3 regions of the Thalassotalea atypica genome follow, and region 3 is predicted to be linked to each of the others. Evidence: riboswitches for the same ligand, from Rfam matches in the RefSeq annotation. Region 3 holds a riboswitch; each other region holds the start of a gene.
What was found. A riboswitch is a leader RNA that binds a small molecule or an ion and turns the genes downstream of it on or off. The one in region 3 is predicted to bind cyclic di-GMP.
Positions count from the first base shown of each region.

Region 1: another riboswitch for cyclic di-GMP. It lies ahead of QUE03_RS07090 (glycoside hydrolase family 113 protein); the one in region 3 lies ahead of QUE03_RS02070 (glycoside hydrolase family 113 protein).
Region 2: another riboswitch for cyclic di-GMP. It lies ahead of QUE03_RS13850 (DUF3718 domain-containing protein); the one in region 3 lies ahead of QUE03_RS02070 (glycoside hydrolase family 113 protein).

Region 1 is NZ_AP027364.1:1,526,599-1,531,280, reverse strand. Features, by position in the region: partial or broken gene QUE03_RS07095 (endonuclease III) at 1-31, shown strand, start outside; gene QUE03_RS07090 (glycoside hydrolase family 113 protein) at 320-2,008, opposite strand; cyclic di-GMP riboswitch class I at 2,074-2,159, opposite strand; partial or broken gene QUE03_RS07085 (endonuclease III) at 2,431-2,676, shown strand; gene QUE03_RS07080 (GGDEF domain-containing protein) at 2,770-3,528, opposite strand; partial or broken gene QUE03_RS19635 (transposase) at 3,743-4,042, opposite strand; gene QUE03_RS07075 (FAD synthase family protein) at 4,250-4,681, opposite strand.
Region 2 is NZ_AP027364.1:3,007,299-3,011,980, forward strand. Features, by position in the region: gene QUE03_RS13835 (hydroxymethylglutaryl-CoA lyase) at 1-443, shown strand, start outside; gene QUE03_RS13840 (CoA transferase subunit A) at 503-1,204, shown strand; gene QUE03_RS13845 (3-oxoacid CoA-transferase subunit B) at 1,224-1,880, shown strand; cyclic di-GMP riboswitch class I at 2,024-2,111, shown strand; gene QUE03_RS13850 (DUF3718 domain-containing protein) at 2,182-2,541, shown strand; gene QUE03_RS13855 (patatin-like phospholipase family protein) at 2,712-3,863, shown strand; gene QUE03_RS13860 (Mpo1-like protein) at 3,959-4,261, opposite strand; gene QUE03_RS13865 (GNAT family N-acetyltransferase) at 4,268-4,682, opposite strand, start outside.
Region 3 is NZ_AP027364.1:434,573-439,254, forward strand. Features, by position in the region: gene QUE03_RS02065 (hypothetical protein) at 1-385, opposite strand, end outside; gene QUE03_RS02070 (glycoside hydrolase family 113 protein) at 668-2,035, opposite strand; cyclic di-GMP riboswitch class I at 2,096-2,181, opposite strand; gene QUE03_RS02075 (carboxymuconolactone decarboxylase family protein) at 2,374-2,757, shown strand; gene QUE03_RS02080 (alpha/beta fold hydrolase) at 3,044-3,910, opposite strand; gene QUE03_RS02085 (MerR family transcriptional regulator) at 3,987-4,682, opposite strand, start outside.

The DNA of each region.
Region 1 (4,682 bases), 1.1 Mb from region 3:
AAACTTGCATGGTCGCTGTACCTGTGTAGCATGAAAGCCTCGTTGTGGCGTTTGTATTATTGAAGATTTGTGTGAGTTTAAGGATAAACAGAATAATTGTTGTTCTTCGATCATTTCTGATGAATTGTTTGACATTATGCCAAAGTATTGGTGTTTCTTATAAAAATAATAAACAGTAGCCTCATAAAAAATTTTCTATGAGTATCCTTTAGCCTCTACTTAAAAAGACAAACCCTCACCGGTGCCACTGTGAGGGTTCATCAAAGTATTAGCGGCTTTCAAAACGCATTTTAAATCAAGTGATAGTTCGCTTAAAACATTAATCAATGATCATTGGTTCATATGCTTCAAACTCACCCGTATACCAATATTTAATAATTTTTTCTGCTGGTTTCCCTCTAATCGATTGTGACATATTAGGAAAACCTTCTACGGTATTGATACGTTGATTCTCATCGGGTATCAAGGTATCTGATAACCAATACCCAGTCGCAGTAGTTGTACCTAAGGTATCAAAGTAAGGTTGATTATCAGCGGCTCGCAACAACCCTTCGGTAAATATTGCTTGTGCAGAAAAATCGGTTTTTACTTCACTTTGAACACAATCAGTTGTAATACCATTGATAGTTCCTGATGTGCAGAAACCATCTTCAATCCAACCTGTTGATAAAAATGAGGCGTGGCTCTGACCAAAAAAGTTAAAAATTACTTTAGGGATAGTTTCACTTGAATTATACCAACAAGGTTGGCTATCTAAGCAACGCCATTGTTTATGGGTATCTTCAATAAATTGAGTCGCCCGCTCTGCTATTAATTCAACAGTAGCAGTGGCCACTTCATCATCTGTTAGTAGATGTCCGAATGGTAATATCATGCCGTCAACTTTATCGAATACACGCTTATCATTCCATTGAGGACCATCACCAACATAAATTTTTCCAGTGAACCTTTCCTTAATTTTATCAATGATGCCCCCCATTCTTTCCATGTAATAATCTTTAAGTTCGTCTGTCTCTTCCTGAGTGTGATGTTCGTCTATTCCACAATGAAAACATAGCCACATAGCACTCCAATCTGCTGAAATAGCACCTACGCCGAGTGTTTCTAGGCGTTCTGCTTCCCACAACATGTGAGTTTCATGTGTATCCATAATTTTCTTTAATAGCGGCATATCTACTCTGACATAACCAGTCTCAAGTAGCCCGTCGAACAACCAATTTTGATTTGTATCTTGTCCTAAGAACTGCCAAATATAGTGAAGCTCCAAGCCTAATTTTTGACCTTCCTCTACAATGTATTCAATCACCCAATCATCTAAATGCTTAGAGTTATGGTCCACCAACCAAGAGTCGGCTTGAACATCTTGCCAGTAGCCGAAATTATAGATAGAAACTGTGTTTACACCGTGATTTTTTAATCGCTTTAATGTCGTTCTGTACATTAATTTGATGTATTGTGTTTCTGAACAGTCTCGGATCCAGCTAGCGCCTTTTCCTTTGTAATTGTTATAAATCCACTCAACGCCATAATCCTTAAGGCCAACCCCTTTATAGCTTTCATCACTAAAAAAGTTTTGTGGCATTGGAGACTCATAGTCACCTAGGTATGATTCATAAACCATTGCGCTATGAGGGTTTACACAAGAGCCTTCTGAATTATCGCTGTTAACGGTAACAATTGTACTTGCAGCAATACTTCCGCATGTCAGTGTAAAAGTTTGCTCGCCAAAGTCATTCATAACAATGGATTCACTACCAGATAATGACTTTTCGCCAGTCCAAGCGCCAGAAGCTGTACAAGATGATGCGTTAGCACTTGACCAAGTGATTGTTGTAGATTCTTCTACCATCACTGTCATTGGGTTTGCTGATATAGATACTGTCGCAGAAGTTGGGGCACTTCCATCACCATCGTTAGCGCTGCTTGAGCCACCACCTCCCCCACAACCAGATAGTATTAACGCCAGTGACATAGATAATGTGACTGAAGATTTAAAGATGTTAGACATTTATACCTCATATAATGTTAGGTAAAAATGATCTACATTGATGTGATATAAAATATGTCCGTATATTTTGTAACCCCACGACCGTATGTAAACCACTTAGGCTGGTAGTTTTGCGTCCATTAACTTTTGCTAATGGTTGCCCTTAAAAATATGTTGGACAGTGTAACAGAGTGTAACCTAGATGATTGTTATTTTTTTGTAAGCATTCAGAAGCTATTTTAGTTCAGTTAATCCGCTTCAATAATATAACCTGGTTCATGCCTTGGGATAAAAATGCTGCTGCACAAGGAGGTCAAGTGATACATTATAAAGCCTTTATCGCTGCTTTGATGGCAAGGCAGCCATCAAAATTATTTTATCGATTAATAGCAACGCTTTCGATTAGTAAAATTAGGCTTTAATAAAAATCTACCATGGTTATCTTTGGCTGGCCAACAATAGCGTTAGATACTCACATCGACCGCGTATCAAATCGCACTATATTTTCCATGGGGAAAAATGTATTAGAAGTTAAGCAAAAACTTTTAAAAGTAGTACCTGCAGAATTTAAAGTGGATGTTCGCCACTGGCTAATTCTTCATGGTCGTTATATTTGTGTTGCCCGTAAACCAAAATGTGGTTCATGTATCATTGAAGATTTGTGTGAGTTTAAGGATAAAACAGAATAAAATTAATTTCTATAATGGTATAACAACCATTAAAAAATGAAACTCAACTTAAAACTTAAGCTTATTTCGGGGGATATCTTACCCTTCTCGAGATTATTTGAGTTTTCCTTGCCATATTTCATAGGCAACATCATTTTTTTTATTATTTTTAACACTGTACATTAATTCATCTGCGATTTTCATCGCTTCTTTTAAATCCGTAGGTAACGTTTCAAAAGTGACAATACCCACACTAAAGCTCACATTCCATCCTTTGCTAAGCATTTTTGTTCTTAGCTCTTCACTCGCTTTGGCAAATGCACTTTTTACTTCTGCTTGGCTAGTTTCGGGAAATATGACTGAAAATTCATCACCTCCCAATCTAGCGATAATATCTGTTTTTCGTAAGCTAGACACTAAGCAATTCGCTACAGAAATAAGCAATTCATCCCCCTTTAAATGCCCTATCGAATCATTGATTTTTTTAAAGTTATCGATATCGATATAAGACAGAGAAAACACATGCTTATATCTGATTGAACGGAGAATTTCATTAGCTAAATCTAGATAAAAGCTCCTAGAATTTGAAAGCCCAGTTAAACTGTCAGTACTAGCCATAACAAACTCTGAATTATGGACTCGTCTATAGTTAATAACTAATAGTGATACTAAAATATAAGTGGTCAGTCTTAATAATACATAAATAATTGATTCTCCCGAAAAAGTGAACGAGTCTATCGCTATTACATTTATAAACAAAGTTATAGAAACAATAAAAACAGACAATATGATGCCTGCTACTCGACTACCGTACCAGCTAAGGACTACGATAGGTATTAAAAGTAACGGCTCTATCATTGCAAAATGATTCACAAAAAATCCTAGTAGTACGATAGATAACGTAACCAAAAAACAGATAAGCACAACGAAAGACCTAGAATATTCATCTAGCCGACTAAGTATTGTTTTCACTGGAACCAGTTATTTTCATATGTTGCCATTTCATTCAGCCAAAAAAACGGAAGGAATAGGATAGTTTAGCTCTTTTTTACCCAAACGTAATGTTGTCAACCAATGGGGAGCCAATTCATTTATCACAAGAAGAAATTAAAACGGATATTTTAAGTTTTGAAGAATTTTTTAACTCGTCCGCAAAGTACGCGGCGACTTCCTTTAATAGGTCACCTTCTTGCTGATTGCGCTTCAATTCTTTTTCAAGCTCTCGAATGCGCTTCTCATGCTCGGATAATTCTTGATAGTGATCGCTGTTAGTGCCATAGCGCTTTAACCAGATGTAAAAACTGTATGTCGAGATATCTAGATGCTCAGCAACACTTGCGACGAAATGGCGTTTTTCAGTAACTTGTTTAACTGCTTGTATTTTAAGTTCTTCGGGAAAATATTTTAGCGTTCATTCATCCTCCTAGTACACAAAGTTTGCAACTTATTTGTGTCTAGGAAAATCTGGTCGATTCAAAATGTAGAAACGTTGAAACTCTCGTGAACGTATATGTTAACAACCTGAGCTATGAGTTCTATTTTTGATCGACCTTATACATTTACATTGACTAATACTTACTCTTTCGAAAAAGAGTTATGACCAATAACTAAATTGCGGAGGTGCAATTACCTCTTTGAGCTTATCAAGCTTATTATTTATAGCTGTTGAACTTGTTTCTGAATTTCTTGTAACATAACGCATGATCCCCATTTTATTAGGTAGTTCATACATATGCTGCATATTATCACCTGCAACATGGATATCAATTTCATTCAATTCATAAAAACTAGCATCAATATTAGGGGTTAGCGGTGCAATGATCACCTCATCAACACACTTGATATTCCTAATAATTTCACAACGTTGTTCGCAAGAAATAACAGGGATTCGTTTATAAGACTTAACATCTTCATCGGAATGTACGCCAACAATCAAATAGTCACCAAATTGTTTGGCTTTATTGAGTACTGACACGTGACCGACATGAAATAAATCAAATACTCCACTTGTATATACTTTTTTCATT
Region 2 (4,682 bases), 1.8 Mb from region 3:
CTGAAAAAGTGGCCGACGTTGCGGAAAAGCTATTCAACATGGGTTGCTATGAAATATCCCTTGGAGACACCATTGGCGTAGGTACACCAACGAGCGTACAGAAAATGTTACATGCGGTTAGCACTAAAGTACCGGTTGAAAAACTGGCCGTACACTTTCATGATACGTACGGACAAGCGTTAACTAACATTTACACTGCTTTAAGCATGGGTATCGCCGTTGTTGACAGTGCAGTTGCTGGTTTAGGTGGTTGTCCTTATGCTAAAGGAGCTTCAGGCAATGTGGCTACTGAAGATGTCATCTATTTACTAAATGGATTAAACATAGAGACAGGTGTTGATTTAGACAAGTTACTCGCCGCTGGGTGGTTCATCAGCGACATATTAGGCAAGGTGCCAGTGTCGAAAGTATCTAATGCATATCGTGCACAACAAGCAAAATAATCGCCCTTGCGTTTCACAATGAAAGCAAGTTCACAAGAGCAAGAATAGAGGAGTTTACAATGGCAGGGTTCGACAAAGTCGTATCAAGTTATGAAGAAGCAATGGCTGGCTTAGAAGATAACATGACCGTTATCGCTGGTGGATTTGGCTTATGCGGTATTCCCGAGAATTTGATCGCAGAAATAAAACATAAAGGCACAAAAGGGTTAACTGTTGTGTCAAATAACTGTGGTGTGGATGACTTTGGCTTAGGTGTGCTTTTACCAAATCGTCAGATAAAGAAAATCGTTGCTTCGTATGTTGGAGAAAACGCTGAGTTTGAACGTCAAATGATGAGTGGTGAATTAGAGGTCGAGCTAACACCACAAGGCACATTAGCTGAAAAAATGCGTGCTGGTGGTGCCGGAATTCCCGCGTTCTTCACAGCAACTGGCTTTGGCACTCCCGTTGCAGAAGGAAAAGAAGAGCGTGAGTTTAATAATCGTCAGTACATTTTGGAAGAATCTATTAAAGGTGATTTTGCCATTGTTAAAGCATGGAAAGCAGACCGATACGGTAACCTAGTATTTCGCAAAACGGCACGTAACTTTAATCCGATGGCAGCAACCGCAGGAAAAATTACAGTTGTTGAAGTTGAAGAAATAGTAGAGCCTGGCGAGTTGGATCCAGATCAAATTCATACACCTGGCATTTACGTTAATCGCCTTATACAAGGTACCTTCGAAAAACGTATAGAACAACGTACTATAAAAACAGCATAACTGCGCAAAGGAGAACATGATGGCTTTATCTCGCGAGCAAATCGCAATGCGCGTTGCGCAAGAATTACAAGACGGTTACTACGTTAACTTAGGTATAGGTATTCCGACACTGGTTGCCAACTATGTGCCAGAAGGCATGGAAGTGATGCTGCAATCAGAAAATGGCTTACTGGGTATGGGGCAGTTTCCAACTGAGCAAGAGCTTGATGCGGATATGATTAACGCAGGTAAGCAAACAGTAACCGCCATTGATGGCGCTTCAATCTTCGATTCAGCAGAGTCTTTCGCGATGATCCGTGGCGGACATGTTGACTTAACGGTACTAGGCGCCTTTGAAGTAGATGTTAACGGTAACATCGCTTCTTATATGATCCCTGGAAAGTTAATTAAAGGGATGGGCGGTGCAATGGATTTAGTTGCAGGTGCTGACAATATTATCGTCACCATGACTCATGCATCAAAGCATGGCGTCTCGAAACTTCTTTCAAAGTGCACTTTGCCATTAACAGGCAAAGGATGTATCAAAAAAGTATTAACAGATCTTGCTTTCATTGAAATCAAAGACGGGAAATTCTTTTTGCTTGAGCGCGCTCCAGGTGTAAGTGTTGAAGAAATTGTAACATTGACGGAAGGCGAACTCGTCATACCAGATCACGTACCAGAGATGACATTCTAATAATAACTTCAAATTTATTAAGAGGCTACGGCCTCTTTTTTTGTTTTTCGCTGTTTTAATAAAGCCATATTCACTAGTTGTTAGCTCACAACAAATCAAAGAATATTTGCATTGTGTTACACTTTCTGTTAATACTAATATTGACAAAGAAAAGGCAAGGCACATGAAAGTGTGCTACGCAAAACCACCGGTCTAAGGATATTTAATATCTATGACAGCGGAGTTACCTCGTTAAAAGGGTACGTCCAGTGGTTTTTTCTTTTTATAACTGTTTAACAAATTTGCTTTAAGGTTATTAAAAATGAAAAAATTATTACTAGCTTCTACCATCACAGCTTTATTTATGACGTCTGTAGTTACTGCACCACAGGCACAAGCAGCAAACATTGCACAAAGTGTTTGCGAGTATGTTGCCGCTGATGACAAAAAACGCATGCGTTCGTTTTTAAAGTCGAACAAATTAAAAATACGTAGTATTTTTGACGGTATTCAATGTAATGGGAAAAACTTGTTAGAATTTGCTTCGGCAAGGGGATCAGTAGAAACAGGCTCTATGATGATTAAAAAATTATCTAAGAAAATTGTGGCAGCTAATCTTTCAACAATTCAAACAGGGTCGCAACCTTTAATAGACGCCGCTAACGCTCGCGTTAGTAGCTAATTATTCTCTGGTAGACGTTAGTTTTAATGTTTTACTAGTTAATAATTCTTATGTCGCTTAAAAAGCCAGCATTCGCTGGCTTTTTTATTATCAATTTTAATCACTTATCGCTCGCACTATTGTATTTCACCCATTAAAATTAACTTTATAACAAATACAAATGCGCTGATATGGCTGGAAAAAAAACTTACAAAGGAAGCAAACAAGGACTTGTACTTACCGGAGGCGGGGCAAGAGCCGCATACCAAGTAGGTGTATTGTCAGCTATCGCACAATTTATACCACGAAATCACGGCATCCCCTTTCCTATTTTGTGTGGTACCTCTGCCGGAGCAATTAATGCAACCGCCTTAGCTTGCTACTCATCCTGTTTCCACTTAGGAGTGAAAAAACTCGAATGGATTTGGAAAAACCTAAAGACACAACATATTTACTACGGTGATCCAGTTAGGGTTTTCGGCTACATTTTTCAAGGAGTGTTAGCCAGTTATCAGGCTGACTATGCGACTAAAACGCCTCATAGCTTACTGAATAATGAACCATTGCGAAAACTCTTTAACCAAGTGATCGACTTTCAACGCATAGATCGAAATATATTACGTGGGTATCTATCTGCGGTATCAGTCACAGCGTCAAGCTATTCTAATGGCGACTCATTAAGCTTTTATCAATCTGAACAGAGCATTGCTCCATGGTTTCGAGCTAAACGTCGAGGTGAGCCCTGTCAGCTCGACAGTGAGCACCTTATGGCATCTTCAGCCATCCCGATGATTTTCCCTTCAGTAAAAATAAAACATCAACATTTTGGCGATGGTTCAATTCATCAACTTTCGCCATTAAGCCCAGCAATTCACTTAGGTGCTGAAAAACTCTTCATTGTAGGAGTAGAACAGCCCAAAGAGCTGATTCATGCAAAAGAGAATAACCCTCACCCACCATCTACTTCCGCTATTGCTGGGCATATGCTTGATTCCGTATTCTCTGATACCTTGCAAAGTGATTTGGAGCGTATGGAAAGGATTAACAAAACCCTATCTTTGATCCCTGACGAATTACACGCCTCACAAGAAGGGTTAAAGCCGATTGAGAGCTTAGTAATAAATCCAAGTCATGATTTCAATGCTATTGCGACGGAATACTATGATGAATTGCCTGTATCTATTCGCATATTACTCAGAACAATGGGCATCACCAATGATGCTGAATCGAGTATGATCAGTTACTTATTATTTGAAAAAAACTTTTGTAAACAACTAATAAAGTTAGGCTATGAGGATGCCTTGAACGAAGAGGCGAAAATACGCGAATTTTTGTCGCTTTAGTGTGTAACCAACCCCAAAGGCTAAACTGATGCTAATAAAGCTCAGCTAATTCAAGCAATACAGCCGTAAAATGAAGGAACACATAAAAAAGTACCTTACTTGGTACTTTTATATATTGCATCTTTGAGCATTTGCCAATCGCCAATAAAGCTATACCAAGGATATTTAAAGGTCGCAGGACGGTTCTTTTCAAAGAAAAAGTGACCTATCCAAGCAAATGCATAGCCACTAATAACACCATACAGTAAGAAGATTGGCGTCAAGGACATAATCGCCATAACAAGCCAACACAGCGCAACAATGCTTCCAACATAATGTAGAATGCGGCAAATTTTATTTTCATGTTGTGATAAATAAAATGGATAAAATTCTTTGAACGATTGATACTCTTTGCTCATCTACTTTTAATCCGTTGCCGGCTGTTCTCGGTAATGAACCATTAGCGTGCCTGAAACTTTTCCCACCTGAACTTCTTTCACATGCTGATAGTCAACATCTTCAAAGAATTTTCGATATTTCTCATTGGTGGCATAAACAGCAACGCCCTGACTTTGTGAATGTTCTTGAAGTACAGTATTTACGGCCGCCATCAAATAATGACCAAAACCATGTTGTTGATGTAACGGGTGGATTGCAATAAAAGATAACATATGAAACTTGTCTAGTGGCACAGCGGACATAACGGTTTTTTCTTTTTCCATCATTTGCTTGGTGCTGAAATACCCCGCACTCAGTAACATCTTTAGCCGCCAATGCCAAAATCGCTCACTACCAACTCCATCATCAGGACTATTTAAACAGGCTACGCCCACCATGGCT
Region 3 (4,682 bases):
GAACCCTCTCCCCATCTTCATAAACGGTAATAACTCCTTTCCATAGCGCTTTAGGTATACCTTTGCGCATCCCGTTATCAATCATAGTACTGAACATTTTTGGAAATAGTCCTTGAATAGTAGGAATTTCAAAAACATCAATCTTAGTTTCCGTCATGTCTAATGCAATTAACCACCTGTCTATATCAAATTGTGAATTCTGCTTATACCCAACTAGCAATAGCGTAAAGTCACTTTTAAAAAATGCAGGAATATTAATTGTTTCTTGTTCAAGATTTTGCCCACTTACTGAGATAAAGGTTTTTCCAGTAACATTTTGATTTGCATAATTTGTCGCACACCCAGTGACGAGTAAAAGTGAAATAACTAATAATAAAATTCGCATTGATAACATCTCTGTATTTGATAGTTACCCTTAATACGAACTACAAAATATTTAGATCATCGCTATGATTATTATTTAACTTTCCGAATGGTTTACGTTGATGGCTCATGTAAAAATCTAACAAATATGGTTTATTGTGGTAACCAAAAAGGTCTTTATGAATTAATCCCGCAAGGCTAAATTGAGCAGGTGATAGCTAATTGGCGTAAGCTAGTAGCCAGAAAAATGACCAAGAAAGATCAGTCATCAATCTTGGTACATTTATATGGAAGGGATGTGACTCTATTTTTGGCCGGTATACCAATGTTTCAACACCGATTCAGCTGGCTTACCACGAACCGACTGTGAAATATTCGGAAAGCCCTCTTTACTCGGTACTAATGTTTCTGATAGCCAATACCCCGTGTGAATATCAACGCTATTAATTTCAAACGTGTCTTGATCTGCGACTGCTTGCATAATACCTTCAATACCAATTGCTTGTAATGAAAAGTCAGTAACAAAAGAGTTTTGGATACAGGTATCAACAGACCCATCTTCCATCGTTTCACTTGTGCAAAAGCCATCTTCTTTCCAGCCTTTAAGGAAAAAATCATCGCGGCTTTGAACCTGAATATTTAATATAATGGGTAGCTCAATATCTGACTTTCCATGCCAGCATGGCTGATGTATGTCTAAACAATAGATTTGAGTTCTCATGCCTTCAAGCGATTCAAGCGTTTTGGTTTTAACAAGTTCAGGGGTTAAGTTAGCGTTTTCTTCGTCGGTAAATATCGTACTACCATTAACGTTCATGGCATTCACTAAGATACTGTCAATGCGCGAAAAAATTCGTTCATCATTGAACACATAACCGACTTGTCCCCAAACGATTTCACCGTCAAAATTTGCTCTGATGTCATCAATAATTTCGGCAAAACGATCAAGGTAGTAATTCTTTAGTTCATCGGTAGGTATGTTGATATTCATGGCATTCCAATCAGCAGCGATACCTTTTATACCAATTTCTTGCGCGTGTTTCGCTTGAATTATCATGTTATTTTGGTGTGCGTCTAACACTTGTTTTAGTTTTTCCATAGTGAGCGTCTCACCTAAGGAGAGTAAACTCTTAAAATTGACGTCATTAGTAGTAAATTGCCATGCATAATATATCTCAATATCGAGCTTGGCTGCTTGTTCTACAACGTACTCAACGTAGCGTTTAGGGAGGTTATATTCACTCTGAGGTACTACCCAAGGTTCATTTTCACTATTCCAACGCCCATAGTTATAGAGCCATGTTCTTTGTACACCTGAAGCCTTCATTGCTTGCAATGCCTGTAAATACACTAACTTTACGTATTCATCTTGCGTGCAATTCCCTCGTTCGCTTTCAGATAAGCCTCCCCAAAGGAGGTAAGGGGCATAATCTTTAAAGCTGATGCCTCTAGTGATATGGCTAGAGAGTTCGCCGCGCGGTGAAGGTAATTCAAACTTACCAAGATATTCATCTGGATAATCAGCGCTATGAGGGTTGGTGCATGTCGCAATAACTGGTGGGGGTGGCGTGTTTGGCGGGGAAGAATCAGAACTTGAAGAAGAGCCCCCACCACATGCGGATAAAAAAACAGTAAAAACAAAAGTCGAAATAACTCTATTTTGAAAAAACATTTAAGAACCTCAAAAAATATCGTGATGAGACGAAAAACAAGGTTGTAAAAATGTCCATATGAATGCAACCCCACGACCATATGCAATGCACTTAGGTTAGTAGCTTTGCGCCTAATAATTTTCATTAAAAGTTGCCAATTAAAATACAATTCTACTCTAGAGTATCATCAAAAGCTTTTGTTATTTCATTTTAAAAAAGCGTGTTTATATGTGGTAAGTTGTAAAGGTTGTCAGCTAACCGATATCATTATTGCTTATAGTAACCATTTAGCTAGTTGTCTGTTTTTTATGCGTCATCCTTTTTAGTATTAGTTCGTTAGCTTTAAACAGGAGTGCAAATGGGCAACAGTAAACAGAGTCAAAATTATCAAAAAGGAGAGCAAATTCGTCGTGAAGTGATGAGCGATGAATTTGTTGACCGTGCCTTAAATAATGCCACTGAATTTGATCAGCCGTTGCAGGATTTGGTTATGGAAAATGCGTGGGGAAGTACTTGGTGTCGGGATGATTTGCCAATAGATATAAGAAGTTTGGTAACCATTTCGATGTTAATAGCCCTTAAAGCCCCTAACGAATTAAAAGGACATGTGCGAGGTGCACTTCGTAACGGCGTCAGTAAAGAAGAAATTAGGGCGGTGATTATGCACGCAAGTGTTTATTGTGGTTTCCCCGCAGCTATTGAAGCGATGAGAGCTGCGAGAGAAGTTATTGAAATTGAGTAAATCGCTATTTGCCATACTTGTTATCAGCTTCAGTGAGTAAACCTTAACTTGATTTGTCAGATTCGATTAACAGGACTCAATCAAGTCTGACTGTTTCATATGCGCCAAATGCGGAAGTTGGCTACTAAATATAGAAAGACAGCTTTGATACGAAAGCAGACGTTTCACACAGATATAAATAGGCATTGTTTGGCTATAAATATTACGAATTAATCGAATAACTTGACTGGCAAAAATACCACCAAAGCAGTCGTTCACATAATTGATTCAGGCCATTCTATAATAGCTACTCTACAGATTTGACGGCTTTTAAAAGGAGCTTATTAAATTCACTAGGCTTTTCTAGCATAGGAAAATGACCAGTTTCCTCAATGAAATAAATACTGTAATTTTTGATATGTTTTTTGTTTTCTTCTGAGTCAGTCGGCCATAACTTAGCGTTAACGAGTACAACAGGCACGTTGATATCCTTATACACACGATACGATTCTCCACTTATATATTGACTTAGATAGTTGCGAAACTGATTAATCGCAATATCTTTAGGTGCAGATGCCATATCTTCGCTAATCCAATAAAGCATATCTTCCTCTACATTTTTCGGTAAAGCGTCTTTTACAAATGCCCTCATTGCACGTTGAAAGTTATCTTCAAAAGGCTTAGTCATTACGTTTAGCTCTTCTTGCGTGAGTTTCAGTGCGACATTTTGTGAAGTATCAACACCAATAATACCAACTACTTTGTTCGGCATTAGCTTTGCCGCTTCAGCGATTACGCCCCCGCCCATAGAGTGTCCAATTAATATTGCCGAGTTTATGCCTTCTTTCTCAATAACAGCTTTAATATCATTAGCAAAAGAAACCATGGTGTAATCTTCTCGATTGTATGATGAGTTTCCATGACCTGCTAAATCAATAGTGATAACTTGATATTCTTCTGAAAAGTATAAAGTTTGATTTTGCCAAAGCCTACTATCTAAACTCCAACCGTGAATAAATATAAGTGATGTTTTGCCACGACCATTAACACTATATGCAATTTGCTCTTTGTCATTTGATATGGCGATACCAAACCTAGTCACAGGATTTTGCTCGCTAGCATTTACGCTATTTATTGACATAACTACTAGTATTGTCAGAATAAAATGTTTCATATTTTTCTTTACTCCTTTCTTGTCACCCAAAAATAGCTTAACTCACAATCATTAAGTTAAAGTCGGTCTAAAGTAACTATATCTTTGCTAAAATGAACATGTGATAACCAAACTCATCGGCAAATTCTGTACAAATATTGATTTCATTTTTCATATCTTTAAATGCTGTAGAGTTAACCATTTCAGACTCAAGTTCATTTAAGCGTTCGCGTAAAGGGCCATAATAATTTAACCATGCACCTTTGCTTTGAGGGAAATTAGCAATAACTTGATAACCAGCCTTTTCGATTTGTTTAATTCTTGTTTGAACAGTTTGAATGTCAGGGTATTCATGACTCCAAAATTCAGTTGACACTTCACTTGGTGAGTTTGTTTTCCATACCAAATCACTCATCATTAAATAGCCTTGTTTTTTAAGAATAGGTTTCCATAGCATTAATGCTTTCTCTATACCTATAATATAAGCACTACCTTCAGACCAAATAAGATCAAAACTCTCATTGGAGTAAGGTAGGTCAGCCATATTTGTACAACATAATTCTAATCGAGCTGATAACCCTTTTTCTTCAAACCTTTTTGCTAATCGATCAAGCGCTGGTTGCTCATTATCTATAGCGGTAATTTGTGCTTGGCTAAACTTTGCCAACACATTAGTTGCTAACCCTTTACCACAGCCAATTTCTAAGATACTACTAGGTGAGGTTGGAATTAATGATAGCGCATGCTTCGTATCATCCTCACTGCCAGGCCCCCAACGTTCTAAAGTTTGAAA